DNA from 2 places in the Rhizobium laguerreae genome. Region 1 is predicted to be linked to the other one. Evidence: predicted binding sites of a transcription regulator. Region 1 holds the regulator's gene; the other holds the start of a gene.
The links. The regulator LexA, encoded in region 1, represses DNA repair genes until DNA is damaged. The targets are predictions, from matches to a motif close to TGTTCNNNNTGTGTTCNG.

Region 2: HFO71_RS01950 (putative DNA modification/repair radical SAM protein) is a predicted target of LexA. The motif match lies at 2,021-2,038, and genes of this name have one in related genera.

What each region holds. Positions count from the first base shown of each region.
Region 1 covers NZ_JAAXQT010000005.1:208,589-212,457, forward strand. The annotation lists gene kdsA (3-deoxy-8-phosphooctulonate synthase) at 1-205, opposite strand, end outside; gene HFO71_RS17450 (VOC family protein) at 202-1,098, opposite strand; gene lexA (transcriptional repressor LexA) at 1,297-2,016, shown strand; gene HFO71_RS17460 (ComEC/Rec2 family competence protein) at 1,997-3,869, opposite strand, start outside.
Region 2 covers NZ_JAAXQT010000001.1:400,640-404,508, forward strand. The annotation lists gene HFO71_RS01935 (dicarboxylate/amino acid:cation symporter) at 1-153, shown strand, start outside; gene HFO71_RS01940 (glycosyltransferase family 4 protein) at 228-1,286, opposite strand; gene greA (transcription elongation factor GreA) at 1,314-1,790, opposite strand; gene HFO71_RS01950 (putative DNA modification/repair radical SAM protein) at 2,044-3,276, shown strand; gene HFO71_RS01955 (UdgX family uracil-DNA binding protein) at 3,276-3,869, shown strand, end outside.

The DNA.
Region 1 (3,869 bases):
TCGCCTTGTCGAAGGAGCTCTTGTAGACGAGGCCGATGCCGAGCTTTGCGCAAAGCTCCTTCAGCGTCCCGGCCACCATGAAGGCGTGGTCGCGGCTCTCCATCTGGCAGGGACCGGCAATCAGCGACAGGCGGCCGGTATTGGAAAAGGTGACCTGGCCTTGGCCTTCGCCGATCCTGACCTCGGAATTCGTATCAGTGCTCATCGTGTTTCCTCGAAGGCGAAGAGCGTGCCCTGCCCGGGCGCGGGCTTCACCAGAATGCGATTGTTCTTGCGCGTGTATGTCACCCCGTTAGCAGCCAAATGCGCTTCTGTCACGGCAAGATCGGCGACAGCAAAGAGGATTGCCCGGCCGCGCAGGCCGCGATCTGCGGATGAGACGGCGATGTCGAAATATGCCTCCAGCCCTTCCGGCGTCATCAGGCTGATTTTCGCATTCGATGCCGCAATATCGACGCCGAAACCGGTTTTCTCGACTGCCGATTGCGCCACGGCAAGGCCGACGAAGGCAGCGAAGGCGGCCGGCTCTGGCGTGCAAAGCGCGATCTCAACTATGCCGGTGACGCCATTGGCATGCGTCTCCAGCGCCGCGCGGTCGGCCGGTAGCGGATTGACGCGCTCGACGGTGAAAAACAGGAGATCAGGCGCGCGCAGGTCGCCGGCGAAAGCCAGCTTAAAGCCGGCAATCGTCTCGGAACCGTCCGGCATCGTCATCGGCCGGGTGAATTGCAGCATCTCGCCAGCGCTCGATCCGTTGCCGACGAAATCCTGATGGTCGATGCCGGCATTCTTGCTGCCGAAAGCCAGCCCCGAGAGCCCCTCCTCGCCACAGCGGAAACGGAAGGCCTGGTTGCGGGCAGTGAAGACATTACCCTGCCGCGCCGATGCCTCGCTCTCCTCGACGTTCGCAATCCCGAGCGGCTCCAGATAGGTCTTGTCGGCAAAAAAGACGCAGGCATTCTCCGTTCCGAAGGGATGGCGCGCATCGGCGGCAACGGTGAAGCCGAGCTTGCCGAGCCTCTCGCGCGCCAGATCGATATTGACGACCGGCAGCACGACATGATCCAGCGGGTGCGGTTTGGCGGAATGCTCGTTCATGATATCCCTCCTGGAAACGGCAAGAGATCTGCGACGGCGCGCCCCTCATTGCAAGAGATCTGTGCCAATCCGGCGAATGAAAATAAAAATCTCAACGAGTTGGCACCAAGCTTTACAGAAATTTAGCTACTTGCGGAACACATATGGAACATATAGTGTCTGTTCTGGATTTGTTTCAATCACGAGGTCACAACGTCGATGCTCACGCGCAAACAACAGGAGCTTCTCCTTTTCATTCACGAGCGCATGAAAGAATCCGGCGTTCCGCCGTCTTTCGACGAAATGAAAGATGCCCTGGACCTCGCCTCCAAGTCCGGGATTCATCGCTTGATTACAGCGCTCGAGGAGCGTGGCTTCATTCGCCGCCTACCGAACCGCGCCCGTGCGCTCGAGGTCATCAAGCTTCCGGAGGCCTACAGCCCCAGCATTCAGCCCCGGCGCGGCTTTTCGCCGAGCGTCATCGAGGGCAGCCTCGGCAAACCTCAGCCGGTCGCCACTCCTGCTCCCGCAAAACCCGTCGCCGACAACGGCAACTCGGTCTCCGTGCCGGTCATGGGCCGAATCGCTGCCGGTGTGCCGATCTCGGCGATCCAGAACAATACCCACGACATCGTCGTTCCGGCCGACATGCTCGGTTCCGGGGAACATTATGCGCTGGAGGTCAAGGGCGATTCGATGATCGATGCCGGCATCTTCGACGGCGACACCGTGATCATCCGCAACGGCAGCACCGCAAGTCCTGGCGACATCGTCGTTGCTCTGGTCGACGACGAAGAAGCGACACTCAAGCGCTTCCGCCGCAAGGGCGCCTCGATCGCGCTAGAAGCGGCCAACCCGGCTTACGAGACCCGGATTTTCGGGCCGGACCGTGTCAAGGTTCAGGGTAAACTCGTCGGTCTCATTCGCCGCTATCACTGACATTGGCCAAGCCGGATTCGGTAAAACTGTTGCTGCGCCAGTCATAGGCGCGATGGCGCATCCATGGCCGCGACAATGCATCGAATGCGGTTGCGACCTCGAGGCCGGTGTCCGTGAAGCGCAACTCGATGGAACCGGTCCTGCGCAGCGTCTCACCGGTGAAGAGCGTCGCACCTGAGCGGCAATTGTTGAAGCGAAGGCGCACCGACGTCACGACGATATCGGCCGCGTCGCATGCCGGGCCGAGATAGCCGGCGTTGTCGATGACGGTTACCACCTGACCATTGCCAAGCCTTGATGTGCACCAGGCCTTCTTGACGCAGGAAAAGCGGTCTGCGTCACCGGCCGCTGCGGCCGCCCGCATCGCGGTCCTTGCTTCGTTCTGCTGATCGCGGGAAAGCCTGACGCGGCGGTCTTGTCCCTCAGGCGGGATAGCAGGACCATCCAGCATCTTCGGCGGATCATGCCTCGGCCGGACCAGCGCTCTCTGCCACTGGTCGAAGATGAAATCCGGCGGTCTTTCACGGTTGGAAGCCATTGCCGCCGCCTCAACGACTGCGACGAGACTGCCATCCTCCGAAATCACCAGATCGGGCGGCCGGGGACCCGGTAGAAGCAACAGGATGAGTGTTGCGACCGTGATGATCGATGTGCCGACATGGCGCAACCGGGTGCGGAACAGCGTCAGCAGCAGAAAGCCTGCCACGGCGACGGCGAAATACCAGGCGGGCAAGCGGCCGACGTCGATATTGCCACCCCAGCCGGACACCGTCTTTGCGACCGCGATCACCAAATCGAGGCCGAATCCGACGATCTTCCAAGCCCAAACATCCAGACCGAAAGGCATGAGCAGCATCGCCAGCAGACCTGCCGGCATGATGATGAAGGAGATGATCGGCATCGTCGCGAGGTTAGCCGGCAGGCCGTAGGCGGTCAGGCGATGAAAATGCTCGATCGAAAACAGCGCGGTTGAAAAACCGCCGATCAGCGAGGTCAGGAAGACGCCGCCGAAGAAACCGGCAACCGTAACGAACGGCCGGATGATCGGCAGCTTCAGAAAGGCGTTTTCGCGGACGCGCCGGTCCTTCCACAGCTGATAGCCCGAGACCAGCGCCAATGTCGCGGCAAAGGACATTTGGAAGCTCGGTCCCAAGACCTCGGACGGCGAAATGGCGATGATGACGAGAGCGGAGAGCGCGACGTTGCGCAGGCTGATCGACGGCCGGTCGAAGAAGACCGCAATCAACATGATGGCCATCATGATGAAGGCGCGCTCTGCAGAGACCGCAAAGCCGGAGATCAGGAAATAGGCGGTGACGGCGATGAGCGCGCCGGCGGCAGCGATCTTCTTCGTCGGGTAGGCCTCAGCGATGCCGGGAAAGAGGCTGAGCAGCATCCGGAAGCCGACGAAGAAGATGCCGGCCGACAGCGCCATGTTGAGACCGGAGATGGCGATGATATGAGCCAGACCGGACTGGCGCAGCGCCTCCGTCGTCGCATCCGAAATGGCGCGCCGCTCATCCGTCACCAGAGCAGCGGCAAAAGCACCGGTGTCGCCGGGCAGGATCGACCGTATGCGGTCGCCGATGCCGCTGCGCAGCCGGTAGAGCCCTTCGAGCAAAGCTTCCGGCGTCGATCTCGCAGCCTGCGGACCTGCCTGCAGATCGGCCTTCGTCGGTGCGCCGTAGAAGAAGCCATTCGCGCCGATGCCGTCGAAATAAGCACTGAAGGAGAAGTCGTTGAGCTCGGGAAGCGCTGGACCTGCCGGCGGCGTCAGCCGCGCCCTGCCGGTGATGATATCGCCGATCTCGAAGGCCGCGTCCGCGCCGCGGGCGATCGCGGTGATACGTTCT
Region 2 (3,869 bases), on a different contig from region 1:
TGCCGGGCACTGACCAACCTCGTCGGCAATGCGGTTGCGACGATCGTCGTGGCACGTTGGGAAAACGAGCTGGACACGGTGCAGCTCGCCGCCGCACTGGGCGGCCAGACCGGCGAGAGTGCTCCCGCCGCCGGGCTTCAGCCGGCTGAATAACTGACCGCACTGTCCCGCAGTCCTAAAATTCCTGAAACGGCCCGCTATCCGGCGGGCCGTTTTTCTTTTCCGCTTTAGCCGCGGTTGCCGCCGAGAAGGCTGTTGTAAACGGCGCCGATCGCACTTGCTTCCTTCTCCAGCGCAAAATTCGCCCTGACATGTCGCAGCGCATTCTCGCCATGCGCGATCGCCAGAGCGGGATCTGCGATATAGGGCGCGATTGCCCGCGTCAGCGCCTCGCCATCGCCGCCAGCGACGACCGAGCCCGTCTCACCCGTCACGATGAGCTCGGCATAGGCGCCGGCGTCCGATGCCACCACCGCCGTGCGCGAGGCCATGGCTTCGAGCGGCGTCAGGCCGAAACCCTCGTTGCGGGAAGGGGCGACGTAAAGCGTCAGGCGGCGATACCAGACTTTGATGTCAGGCACTTCGCCGAGGAAGAGGATACGGTCGCTGAGCCCGGCGGCCGCGACATCCGTTTTAAGTTTGTCGCCAAATGTCGTGTGCTCGGCCGTCACCCGGCCGGAGACGACCGCCGTCCACTCGGGGTGCTGCGGCAGCAGTTCGATCATCGCCTGGACGAAAAGATCGGTGCCCTTCTGATGGCGCACGCGGCCGAAGCAGCCGATGAGATGGCGGCCCGGCAGGCCGGTGGCGGCGATGCCGTCCTCCGCAGTTTCCGGCGGATGGAACAAGGCAAGATCGACGCCGTGCTGGATCACCGCGTGCGGCACGTCGAGGAACGAGCCGGATCGATCGCTGGTCGCGATGACGGCGTCCATGCGACGGATCAGCCATTTCGTATAGGCGGTGTGGCGGCGTTGCGCGGCCGAGGTGAAGAGAAGCTTCAGCGGCATACGCAACAGATGGCGCAGCAGGATGCCGACGGCCATCTCGTTGTTGCGGCGGGCGTGCCAGACACGCTGGCGCCGGCGCGCCGGCGGGCGCCAGAGGCCGAGGAGCTGCCGTCCCTTAAGTTTCGGCAGGTCTTCCGGCAGGCCGGGGCCGAGTGTCGCGATCTTGATGCCGAGCCGGATCTGGCACGGGATGAGCTGGACGATGGTCGACGTGACGCCGGAGAGCCGGCGCTTGAAATTGGGCGCGATAATCTCGACGTCACGAATATCCGGCAAGGGAGGGGGCTCGCGGCTGGCGGGCGATCAGCCCCAGGAAACCTGAAGGATTTCGTAGGCCTTGGAGCCGCCGGGCGCATTGACCTCGATGGAATCGCCGACTTCCTTGCCAATCAGAGCACGGGCGATCGGCGAAGAGATGGAGATGCGGCCGGCCTTGACGTCGGCTTCCTGGTCGCCGACGATCTGGTAGGTCTTTTCTTCGTCGGTGTCCTCGTCGATTAGCTTCACCTTGGCGCCGAACTTGATCTTGTCGCCCGACATCTTCGTGAGGTCGATGACCTCGGCGCGCGCCGTCAGGTCTTCCAGCTCGCTGATGCGGCCTTCATTATGGCTCTGAGCTTCCTTGGCGGCGTGGTATTCGGCGTTTTCGGAAAGGTCGCCATGGGCACGGGCTTCGGCGATAGCCTCGATGATTCGAGGGCGCTCCTCCTGCTGACGCCAGCGCAGCTCTTCCTGCAGCTTGACGAAACCGCCCGGTGTCATCGGTACCTTTTCAACCATTTTTCTGTCCTTCAATCCTCGTATCCGCACAATCAGCGGCGAACACAAAAGAAAACAGGTCCCGAAGGGGAGCTTCGGAACCGTGCCACAATCTTAGTCGGACGCTTATAGCAGATCGCCAAGGCCGATTTCCAGAAAATTCGCATAAAAGAAACGCGCCCCGCCCCGATATCGGGTGGTGCGGCTTGAAAATGGGCAGAAATCACATCGCCCTGATTGACTCTACCTATAAGAACATATAGTGAACATACTAATGAAGAAGTCGCTCACAGAACGCTTGGCCATCCTTTCCGATGCCGCGAAATATGACGCTTCCTGCGCTTCCAGCGGCACGGTGAAACGTGATTCCCGGGCAAGCGGCGGGCTCGGTTCGACTGAGGGATCCGGCATCTGTCATGCCTATGCCCCGGACGGGCGGTGCATTTCGCTTCTGAAAATACTGCTGACCAATTTCTGCATCTACGACTGTGCCTATTGCGTCAATCGCTCGTCGAGCAATGTCGAACGGGCGCGCTTTACACCGGAGGAGGTCATCTGGCTGACGCTGGAATTCTACCGTCGCAATTATATCGAAGGCCTGTTCCTTTCCTCCGGCATCATTCGGTCGCCCGATTACACGATGGAAGAGATGGTCCGCATCGTTCGCGAACTGCGTGTGAGCCACAATTTCCGCGGCTATATCCATCTGAAGTCTATCCCTGAGGCCTCACCGCGTCTGATCGAGGAAGCGGGGCTTCATGCAGACAGGCTGTCGCTGAATATCGAATTGCCGACGGATAACGGCATCACACGCTTTGCGCCGGAAAAGAAGCCTGCCAATATCAGGCGATCGATGGGGGATCTGAGGCTGAAGATCGAGGCCGCGGGCGAACCGACGCTGCGGACGAAGAAGCGTGAGCGTTTTGTGCCGGCCGGTCAGAGCACGCAAATGATCGTCGGCGCCGATGGCGCGAACGACGCAACGATCCTTGCGACCAGCGGCCGGCTTTACAGCAGCTACGGCCTGAAGCGCGTCTATTATTCCGCCTTCAGCCCGATCCCGGACTCGTCGAAAAATCTGCCGCTGATCAAGCCGCCGTTGATGCGCGAGCACCGGCTCTATCAGGCCGACTGGCTCTATCGATTCTACGGTTTCGGCATCGACGAGATCACCGCGAACCAGGCGGGAGGCATGCTCGATCTCAGCCTCGATCCCAAACTTGCCTGGGCGCTCGCCAACCGGGCCGAATTTCCCGTCGATATCAACAAGGCCGAGCGCGAGCGGTTGCTGCGTGTGCCCGGTCTCGGCACCAAGACAGTCAAATCGATCGTTTCGGCGCGGCGTTTTCGCCGGTTGCGGCTCGACGATCTTCAGCGGCTCGGCGTTTCGATCAAGAAGGTTCAGTCCTTCATCTCGGCGGAAGGCTGGTCGCCGCGCCGATTGATCGACCGCCCCGACCTTCGCGCTATGTTCGAACCGCAACCCGAACAATTGTCGTTGCTGTGATGCGCCGGGTCGTGCTGGCAGGACGCGGGGAGCTTGCCGAATGGCGTGATGCCGCACGCGCCTTCGCGGCCGCCGGCATATCGCCGGAGGGGATAGAGTGGCGCGAAAAACGTGCTGAGTCCGGGTTTGCGTTTCAACACGACGCGATGCCGCCGGCACCTGCTGCTGCACGAAGGCCGATGACGGTGCCACCCGCCTTTATCGAGCTTGCGGAAACGGTTCTCTGCCATTCCGATCCCACGCGCTTTTCCCTGCTTTACCGTCTGCTCTGGCGGCTGCAGATGGACCGGCAATTGCTTGAAGTGGCCTCCGACGAGGACGTCGCCCGTGCCAGGCTGATGGCGAAAAACGTTCGGCGCGACGCGCACAAGATGACGGCCTTCGTCCGCTTCAAGGAGGTTGGTGCGGTATCGGCGGATCGTCGAAAATTCCTCGCCTGGTTCGAGCCGGATCACCATATCGTCAGGCGTACAGCGCCCTTCTTCCAACGGCGCTTCACCGACATGGACTGGCTGATCGCCACACCCAAGGGATCAGCCGCCTGGGACGGCGAGCGGCTGACGATGAGCGACGAACCGTGTGAAAAACCCAAT